Regions from separate parts of the Desulfovibrio piger genome, predicted to be linked through region 1. Evidence: predicted binding sites of a transcription regulator. Region 1 holds the regulator's gene; the other holds the start of a gene.
What was found. Region 1 encodes sigma-54, which starts transcription at its own class of promoters, with help from an activator protein. Its sites were predicted from a motif close to CTGGCACGGNNNNTGCTT; they were not measured.

Region 1 (4,950 bases):
CACATAGGGCAGCCAGCCTTCGATGACCTGCCCGTGCACCAGACGATTGTCCACTCTGAACCAGAGCATACGAATCAATCGCCTGTTTTTTCTTTGTTCCGGGAGCGCAGCATGCTGCCGGCCACGACGATGCCCTTGGTACCGGCCTCTCCGGCCAGCCTGGCCAGCTCGGCCAGGGGCTTTTCGCGGCAGGTGAAGACCTTGAGCAGCATGGGCAGGTTGACGCCGGTGACGACTTCCACATGATGGCTCCCCAGCAGGGAGAGGGCCAGGTTGGTGGGGGTGCCGCCGAACATGTCGGTGAGGATGATGACCCCGGCGCCCTTGTCCAGCCGCTGGGCGGCATCATCCAGACGGCGCACGGTCTCGGGCACTTCCTGGGCGATGTCCACGCTGATGGAGGTGCAGTCGCTCAGGGTACCAAGGATGAACTCCGCCGTGCGCAGCATGGCAGAACCATAGTCGGCATGGGCAACGACGATGATGCCGACCTGGGTGGAAGATTGCTGTTCCGACATGACATACCTCGCGCTGGAACTGAAATTTCTGCAAAATGCAGCATGTAATGCCAAGAGTGCCAGCTTTCCTAGCCAAGTTCAAGGTGCCTGTGCTCAAGACTGGCCGGATAATCCGCCTGGCGCAGCATCTGGAACAGGGCCTCGGCCGTGGCCACGGAGCGGTGGCGGCCACCGGTGCAGCCCACGGCTATGGCCACCCGGTAGCGGCCTTCCGCTTCCATCTGCGGCAGCATGAAGCGCACCAGGTCGAAAAGCTTTTTCTCGAATTCCTGCGCTGCCTCGGTGGCAAAGACATAGTCACGGACCGCCTTGTCCTTGCCGCTGAGAGGACGCAATTTCTCTACAAAATAGGGGTTGGGCAGGAAGCGCAGGTCAAAGACGAAATCCGCCTCGCGCGGGACACCATACTTGAAGCCGAACGAGATGACGTTGACACGGATGGCCCGCAGCCTGCCCGGCGTCCTGCTCCAGCGCTTCTGGATGGCACGGCGCAGGTCATGGATGGAAAAACGGCTGGTATCTATGACCAGATCCGCCATCTCGCGCACAGGGGCCAGCCGCGCGCGCTCCTCGCGCAGGGCATCCTCAAGCCCCATGCCCTCGCGTTCCAGCGGGTGCGGCCGGCGGGTCGTGGCGTAACGCCGCATGAGCTCCTGCGGTCCGGCCTCCAGAAAGAGCAGCATGGGCCGGACACCGTGTTCCGCAAGCCGGGCAAGGGCCACGTTGAGCTCTTCCAGAAAATCCTGCTGCCGCATGTCCATGCCCAGGGCCATGCCCCGGAAACGCTCCATGGATTCGCGCCGCATCATGTCCGCCATCTCGGCGGCCAGCCCGGCAGGCAGTCCGTCCACGGTAAAATAGCGCAAGTCCTCAAAGACCTGCAACGCCGTACTCTTACCGGCCCCTGAAAGGCCGGTGACGATGCAGACCTGGACAGGCGTGGCCGCTTCATCGGATGATGTCTGGCTCATGGCACTCTCGAAGGGGCCCCCTTGCGGGGGCCCCGAAGTCTTTACAGGACAGGGTCGATGACGGCATAGCCGCCGATGCGGCGGCGGTACACCACATTGACGCGGTCGGTCTCGGCATTGATGAAGACCAGGAAGTCACTGCCGATGGATTCCAGCTGCATCAGGGCTTCGTCCAGATGCAGGGGCTTGGGCGCAAAGCGCTCGGTGCCCACCACGGCGGGCTCTTCATCGGGATCGGCTTCCAGGTTGTAGGTGAACACGTCCACATTGGCGTTGCGGGCCTGACGGCGCTGTTCCTTGACGCGCGAGACGTGCTTCTTGATCTGGGCCTCGACCTTGTCCACCACAAGGTCGATGGCGGCATACATGTCGGAAGACTGTTCGGAAGCGCTCAGGTGCAGCCCCTCGCCGGCGATGGTCACTTCACAGCGATGCCGGAACTTGTCCACAGTAAGCACAACACCGACTTCCAGTCCGGAAGCCTTGCCAAAAAAGCGCCCCATCTTTTCCATGCGGCGACGGGCATACTTCTTCAGATGATCGGAGGCCTCGAAGTTCTTGAAAGTGAAAGCAATGTTCATAGAACCTCCCGTGGTGCAGGAATCAGAAATGTTCCTTGCGCTTTGAGGATGAGGGGATGTTCAGCGCCGTGCGGTACTTGGCCACCGTGCGCCGTGCGATGTTGACCTTCAACTGTTCCTTGAGCAGCTCGCCGAGCCGCTCATCGCTCAGGGGCGATTTGGGATCTTCAGCAGCGATGAACTTTTTGATCAGGGCCTTGACACTTTCAGAGCCTACCTGACTTCCATCGTCCAGTTCAAGCCCGCTGTTGAAGAAAAATTTGAGCTCGAAGATGCCGTGCGGCGTCGCCACATATTTGTTGGTGGTGATGCGGCTGACCGTGGACTCGTGCATCCCGATATCGTCGGCGATATCCTTGAGGATGAGCGGCGCGAGCTTGGTGACGCCGTCGCGGAAAAAGGGCTGCTGGTGCTTGACGATGCTTTCCACCACTTTATACAGCGTCCGCTGCCGCTGGTACAGACTGCGGATGAGCCAGGAGGCCGAACGTATTTTTTCCGAAACGTAGTCCTTCTCTTTTTCATTACAGGAGGGAACGCCATCACGCAACATGCTGGAGAGCTGCAGATGCGGCAGGCCCTCCTCGTTGAGCAGGATGACGAATTCGTCGCCGACACTGTACACGAAGACGTCGGGGCTCACATAGGTGGGCTCGCTGCTGTCGAAGCTGGCACCGGGCAGGGGCTCCAGGGACTGGATGATGTCCAGGTATTCGCGCAGGCCTTCCATGTCCAGCTTGAACTTGCGCAGCAGGGGCTTGTAGCGGTGGGCCTCCAGGTCTTCCAGATGCGACTGCACCAGTTCCATCAGGATGGGGTCACGGTCATAGCGCAGGTTCTTCAGCTGCACCAGCAGGCATTCGCGGGCATCCCGGGCCGCCACGCCCACCGGATCGAAGAGCTGCACGCGCTCCAGCACCGTCTGCACGGCCTCCGGCGTGGTGGACGCCATCTCGGCGATCTCCTCCACGCTGGCGCGCAGATAGCCCGAAGAACCCAGGTTGCCGATGATGATCTCGCCGATCGCCTTCTGTTCGTCCGTCAGGGTCGAAAGGTGCAGCTGCCAGAGCAGATGCCCTTCCAGCGTGGGCTTGGCCGAATAGCGGGCCTCCAGGGGGGAGATCTCTTCCGCGATCTCCAGCTCCCGGCCCTGCGAGGTACGCGGCGTGCTGGCGAACTCGCCAAGATATTCCTCCCAGTCGGCATTGCGGGACAGATCCGCGTCATAGACTTCGTCCTGGGGCTTCTCATGCCGGGGCTCTTCCTGGTCCTGCTGGGCTACGGGCTCATTGGCCGGGGCCTCTTCCAGGAAAGGATTCTCCAGCAATTCCTGCTGGACGGTCTCCAGAAGTTCGACACGAGAAAGCTGCAACAGCTTGATGGCCTGCTGCAGCTGGGGGGTCATGACCAGCTGCTGCGACAATTTGAGTTGTTGACGAAGTTCCAATGCCATGGGGTGCTATCCTGTCAGTAAAAATTTTCTACTTTTCAAATACCATGCCACATGCTGCACCAATAGGCAAGGGAGGCGGGCTTGCGAGCATAAAAAAGGGAATATTTCAAGTCATTGCATAAAAAAAGGACGCCCCGCGCCGGCGGAGCGTCCTGAACGGCTTTTCGTGCACAAAAGCCCTATTTCCTGTGGTTGTCCTTGGCGGCCTTGATGAATTCACGGAACAGGGGATGCGCCGCCATGGGGCGGGACTTGAATTCGGGGTGGAACTGGCAGCCCAGGAACCAGGGATGGTCGGGCAGCTCCACGATCTCCATCAGGGAGCCGTCGGGAGCGGTACCGCTGAAGACCATGCCCTTCTCTTCCAGCAGATCCTTGAAAGCGTTGTTGAATTCGTAGCGGTGGCGGTGGCGTTCCTCCACCAGCTCCTTGCCGTAGGCCTCAAAGGCGCGGGTACCGGGGATGATCTTGCAGGGGTAGGCGCCCAGACGCATGGTGCCGCCCTTGTCGCTCTCGGCATCGCGCTTTTCCAGGTTCTTGGTGCGGAAGTCGAACCATTCGGTCATCAGGTAGATGACCTTGTGGGCGCTCAGGGGATCGAACTCTTCGGAATTGGCGTCTTCCAGGCCGGCCACATGGCGGGCGAACTCGATGACAGCGCACTGCATGCCCAGACAGATGCCGAAGAAGGGGATGCGGTTTTCGCGGGCATAGCGGATGGCGGCGATCTTGCCCTCCACGCCGCGATAGCCGAAGCCGCCGGGCACCAGGATGCCGTCGCAGCCGGCAAAGGTGGCGGCCACGTTGCTGTCGTCCACGTTCTCGGAATTGACGTAACGCAGGTTCACGGAAACGCGGTTGGCCACACCGCCGTGGATCAGGGCTTCGTGCAGGCTCTTGTAGGCTTCCTTCAGGTCCACATACTTGCCCACGATGGCGATGGTCACGCTGCCCTGGGGATTGGCGCAGTCGTAGACCAGCTTCTTCCAGTCTTCCAGATGGGCGTTACGCGCGGGCAGTCGCAGCATGATGGCCACTTTCTGGTCAAAGCCCTCCTCATAGAAACGCAGGGGCACTTCATAGATGTTGCCCACATCCACGGAGGAGAAGACGGCATCCTGGTCCACGTTGCAGAACAGGGCGATCTTGCGGCGCATCTCCTCGGGGATGCTGTGCTCGCAGCGGCAGAGGATGATGTCGGGCTGGATGCCGATGGAAAGCAGCTCCTTGACGCTGTGCTGGGTGGGCTTGGTCTTGTGCTCACCGGCGGCCTTGAGGTAGGGCACCAGCGTCAGGTGGATGTTCAGGCAGTTGTCACGGCCCAGCTCGGACTTGAGCTGGCGGATGGCCTCCAGGAAAGGCAGGCCCTCGATGTCGCCCACGGTGCCGCCGATCTCGATGATGGCCACGTCAGGGGCATTGTCACC
Region 2 (4,950 bases), 1.4 Mb from region 1:
TGGTGTTCACCCTGGTCCTCCCCCTTCTGCCTGTTGGCGGCAGGCCCCCCGGCCTGCCTGTCCGGGCCGTCCGCCGGATGGCCCGCCGCCTTGCCGGCCTGCGGCAGGCGTATGAAAAACGTGGTCCGGCCGGGCGTGTCCGCCGTGGCCTGACGGGACTGCACATAGACTTCGCCCCCGAGCGCCTCCACGATCTTGTGGACCGTGGCCAGCCCCAGGCCCGTGCCGTGCCCCTTGGTGGTGAAATAGGGGTCGAAGATGTGGCTGAGGTTCCCGGGCGCGATGCCCTGCCCGGTATCCGTGACCGAAAGGACGAGATGCTGTTTCTCCACCGTGCAGTCCAGGGTCAGGGTGCCGCCGCCGGGCATGGCGTCCAGGGCGTTGAGGCAGATGTTGAGCAGGGCCTGCCCCAGCCTGTCGGGGTCCATGCGGGCCGGGGGCAGATCGGCCGGGAGGCTGTTCACCAGCCGGACGCCGCGTTTTTCGGCATCCTGGGCGATGAGGCGCAGCACATGGGCCACGCTGTCTTCCAGCGGCGCGGCCACGGGACGCACGTCACTGGGGCGCGAGAGCCCGATGAGCTCGCTGATGACGCGGTTGAGGCGCTCCACCTCGCGCACCATGACGCCCGCGGCCTTGCGGTCCTCGCTGCCTTCGGGGAAACGCATGCCGAAATAGGTGGCGTAGCCCTTGATGGAACTGAGCGGGTTGCGGATCTCGTGGGCCACCCCGGCGGCCAGCGTGCCCACGGCGGCCAGCTTTTCCTTGCGGCGGATCTCTTCTTCCAGGCGGCGTATCTCGCCTTCGGCCCGGCGCTGGCGGCGGCGGGACTCGCGGGCGCGCTGGGCATAGTACAGGGCCAGCAGGCAGGCCAGGCCCACCAGCATGGCCACCCCGGCCAGCATGAAGACGTGGTCCCTGTCCTGGCTGCGGGTGATCTCGAAGGGCGAGAGGTCGAGGCCCAGGAAGATGACGGGTTGCGGCAGGCCCGGCGGCAGCTGCTGCCCCTGCGGGGGCTGCATGAAATAGCGGTAGACCACGAACACGCGCTGCCCTTCCATATTGAGGACGGCGGAGCGGGTCCGGCTGCCGGGGGCCAGCATCTTCATGGTCTTCTCGTCAGCCTCTTCGCCGTTGATGCGCAGTATCTCGCCCAGGCGGTTGCCGTTGCTGTGGGCCAGGATGGTGCCGTCGGGCATGGTGACGGCGATGAACTGCACGTCCGAGGTGCTGGCCATCTCCTTGAGCAGGATCTGCAGGCGCACCCGGGCCTCGCCGCGCATGCTGGTGCGCAGCATGCTCTCGAAAGCCATGATCAGGGAGCTGCCCTTTTCGGCCAGCAGGCGCGACATGGCGCGCTCGTTGCGTTCGATGGAGGCCAGGGCCAGCAGGGTGACCAGCAGGATGAGGACGAAGGCCGTCCCGCCCAGCAGCAGTCCCAGCGGGGTGTTCTGCTGCTGGGCCAGCTGCGAACGGGCCTGCGAGCAGTCGTTCTCGCGCACGGCCTGGTCATTGGCCACCATGCCGCCGCTGTCCTGACCGGACGCGGAAGGCCCCGGCGTCTGGCGGGGCCGGCGGGCGGCGCGGGCCAGCCTGTGGCGGCGGGGGTCCAGCAGGGCGGCAGCGGCGGAAAGGCAGCGGCGGAAAAAGTTCATGCCTGCACTATAAGCATGGTTGGGGCCCCTGTCACCTTGCCGTCGGATATTTGGCTTGCATGTTTTTTGCAGGAACAGGAAAAGACGAAAAAAATGCCACGGCCCGTGCGCGGCCTTTCCTTGCGCCGCGGACACAGGCTTGATATGCCAGAAGCATGGCCCAACAGAACAAGGTTTGCCTATGTGGAAGAATATAGTTGTCAGTGGTCTGGTGATGACATCGCTCCTGCTGCTGCCGCTCCTGGCGGCTGCCGGGGGACATCATGGCGGCGGTCACGGGCCGCGCGGCTATCGCAATGTCGACCAGTGGCTCCAGAGCCTGCCCGAGGAACAGCAGGTCAAGGCCCGTGCCATCCTTGAAGAAGCCCGCCCCGGCATCGAGGATACCCGCTGGCGCATACGCCAGAAGCGGGAAGAGCTGGCCCATTTCGATTATGCGGAGGATTCGTCCGCCGAGACGCTTTCCCGCCTGGGCTGGGAACTGCAGGACCTGCGCGACCGCCTGCGCCTGCAGCTGGCGCAGCTGGAGGGCCGCCTGCTGGACGAGGTGGGCGTGAGCTTTCGCCGTGCCGGCAAGAGCCGGGGCTGCAACAGCATGATCCGGCAGGACGTGATCCATGCCTATTCCCTGCAGGAAAGCCTCGAACCCTGCCCGTAACGCCCGCCGACCTTCGCCGACTATCCATGCCCCGCCCGGACGGGGCTTTTTTTGTGCCCGGGCTCCGGCGTCGGGGCCCTGTGCCGGGGTGTATGAAAATTTGTCTGCTGTATAATTTTTAGCCAGATCCGCCCGCCGGCTGCATAAAAACTGGACATCCGGGGCCCCCGCCCGCCCGCCGGAAACGGCATGTTTGCCGGGTTGTGTATTCAACATATTGATTTATATTAAAAAATTATATTTGGCACGGGGGTTGCTATAAAACAGAGCACAAAGGGCAAGACCCAAAGCCCAAAGACAATCCACTCTGCAAAGAGACAAAGGAGCACATATATGAAGACTTCCCGTGTGATGATCCCTGCCCTGCTGGCTGCTGCCCTCATCGGCGGAACCATGACCTCCGACGCTTTCGCCGGTCCCCACCATCGCGGTCAGGGCAACGGTTACGGTCCCTGTTACGGTTACGGCGACGGTGGCTGCTGGGAAGGCGGCTGGGGACATCACGGTCACGCCCGCGGCTGGGGTTACCGGGCCATGTCGGACGCGCAGCGCGCCAAGTTCGACAAGATCATGGAAGAGTTCGCTCCCCGCATGGAACAGCTGCGCGACAGCATCTATGTCAAGCGCCAGGAACTGCGGGCTTTGGAAAACGCCACCAACCCCGATGTGAAGGCCGTGCGCGAGGCCGCTACCGAAATGACCCGCCTGCGCAACGAGATGGCCGACCTGCATGACGCCCTGGGCGACAAGCTGGCTGCCGAAGTGGGCGTGCCGGAAGGCTTCAAGGACGGCCCCCGTGGCCCCCGTGGTCCCCGTGGCGATCGCGGCCCCGCCTTTGACGGCCCCCGCGGTGGCGCCGGCTGCTACGACGGCCCCTATCGCGGCCACTACTAAGCGCTGATACCTGCCAACGGCAGCAAGAAATATCTGGCCGGAAGATCCTCCTCCCTCCGGCCAGGCTCCCGAGAACAGCAACCTCCTTTGACAGGCACCTTTAACCGGAGCCCGCGCTCCGCAAGAAATGCAGTCCTCTGGAACGTCTACCCCGGCCGGGGATCTCCCCTGGCTCCGGCCGGGCCTTTCCGAAAAAGGCAGGTGTACACCCCGAGATAGCCCCTCCCCGCCTCTGGCGGACACCATATCCGGCAGGGCGATCCCCCTTGGTCCTGCCGGGGCTCACAAGAGCATCCTCCTCCTTCACCATAACCTCTAACCATCAGAACATCCTCCCTCTTTGGCCGGCTGCCCCTCCCCCTGGGCAGCCGGTCGTCTTTTTCCGGCCGCTGCTCCGGCCGGTCCGCCTTCCTGTCCGTCCGGCGGCAGGGTGTGCCCCCGGGGGACAGGGGCCCGCCTGTGCCCGGGGCCTGCGGCCTGCGCTGCCGGACGCCGGGACGGGGGAGGGCCCTTCCTCCCCGGGCGCCCCCGGTCTTCAGCGGCGCGGCAGTCCGTCCGGGCCGGCGGGCGGGGCGGTCTTCGCACCTGCCGTTTTCGGACAGCGGCCGCTTCCTCCCCGGACGCCATGCCCTCCGGCGGGCGCGGTGCATGCCGTCATCGTTCCTCCCGCAGGCTCCGCCATCCTGTGCGCCACGGCATCGGCCCGGCCCGCGGACACAAAAAAGGCGTCCACCGCACGGGGCGGCGGACGCCTTTGCCGTCGGGCGGATGCGGCGCCCGGGATCAGAACAGCTTGTAGAGCAGGGAAGAGATGGCCACGCAGCCGGCGGCCAGCACGAAGGCATTGCTCCACTGGCCGCGGTAGCGGCGCATGGCCGGGACCTTGTGCACGGCGTACATGGGCATGATGAACAGGATCACGGCGATGACCGGGCCGCTGAGGGACTCGATGATGTCCAGGATGCCGGGGTTGAGCCAGCCGGCCAGCCAGAGGGTCACGAAGAAGAACAGGGCGATGCCGGTGCGCACGCGGCGCGAGGTGGCCGTGGTTTCGGGGGTGGAGGACATCTGGACCAGGATGCCGTGCAGGCCTTCGCGGGCGCCCAGGTAGTGGCCGAAGAACGAGCTGCCGATGGCCAGGAAGGCGATGAGCGGACCGAACCAGGAAATGACGGGATTGTCGAACTGGTTGGCCAGATAGGAGAGCACGGGGATGTTCTGGGCCTTGGCTTCCATCAGCTGGGCGGGGCTGAGGCTGAGCACGCAGCTGAAGACGAAGGCCATGACGAAGAGCACCAGGATACAGGCCGTGCCGCGCAGGGTCCGGGCGGCCTTCTGTTCGGCCGTGTCGCCGTAGTGGCGGCGCTGGGCCAGGGCAAAGGAGGAGATGGCGGGCGAATGGTTGAAGGCGAAGACCAGCACCGGCAGGGTGAGCCAGAGGGTGCCCAGGAAGCTGCCGGCGTCAGGCATCTGCCCCAGGGCGGAGGTGTTCCAGTGCGGGACGAGGTAGAGCGACAGACAGAAGAGGATGGCGCACAGGGGGTAGACCAGCCACTCGTTGAATTTGAGCATGAAGCTCTCGCCCAGCAGGATGACGGCCATCAGGGCCGCCACCAGCACGCCGGAAAGCAGCAGGCGCGGCGGCGCGGCCAGCTGCAGCTGGTTGACGATGAAGGATTCCACCGTGTTGGTGATGCCCACGGCATAGATGAGCAGGATGGGATAGATGGCGAAGAAATAGAG

Region 2: a site for sigma-54 is predicted at 2,555-2,572, ahead of DESPIGER_RS07970 (Spy/CpxP family protein refolding chaperone). Genes of this name have one in related genera too.

What each region holds. Positions count from the first base shown of each region.
Region 1 is NZ_LT630450.1:285,088-290,037, reverse strand. It holds gene DESPIGER_RS01510 (PTS sugar transporter subunit IIB) at 1-69, opposite strand, end outside; gene DESPIGER_RS01505 (PTS sugar transporter subunit IIA) at 75-518, opposite strand; gene rapZ (RNase adapter RapZ) at 587-1,489, opposite strand; gene hpf (ribosome hibernation-promoting factor, HPF/YfiA family) at 1,531-2,070, opposite strand; gene rpoN (RNA polymerase factor sigma-54) at 2,093-3,523, opposite strand; gene DESPIGER_RS01485 (CTP synthase) at 3,703-4,950, opposite strand, start outside.
Region 2 is NZ_LT630450.1:1,737,100-1,742,049, reverse strand. It holds gene DESPIGER_RS07985 (sigma-54-dependent transcriptional regulator) at 1-10, opposite strand, end outside; gene zraS (two-component system sensor histidine kinase ZraS) at 1-1,655, opposite strand, end outside; gene DESPIGER_RS07975 (periplasmic heavy metal sensor) at 1,837-2,313, shown strand; gene DESPIGER_RS07970 (Spy/CpxP family protein refolding chaperone) at 2,647-3,207, shown strand; gene DESPIGER_RS07965 (aromatic amino acid transport family protein) at 3,991-4,950, opposite strand, start outside.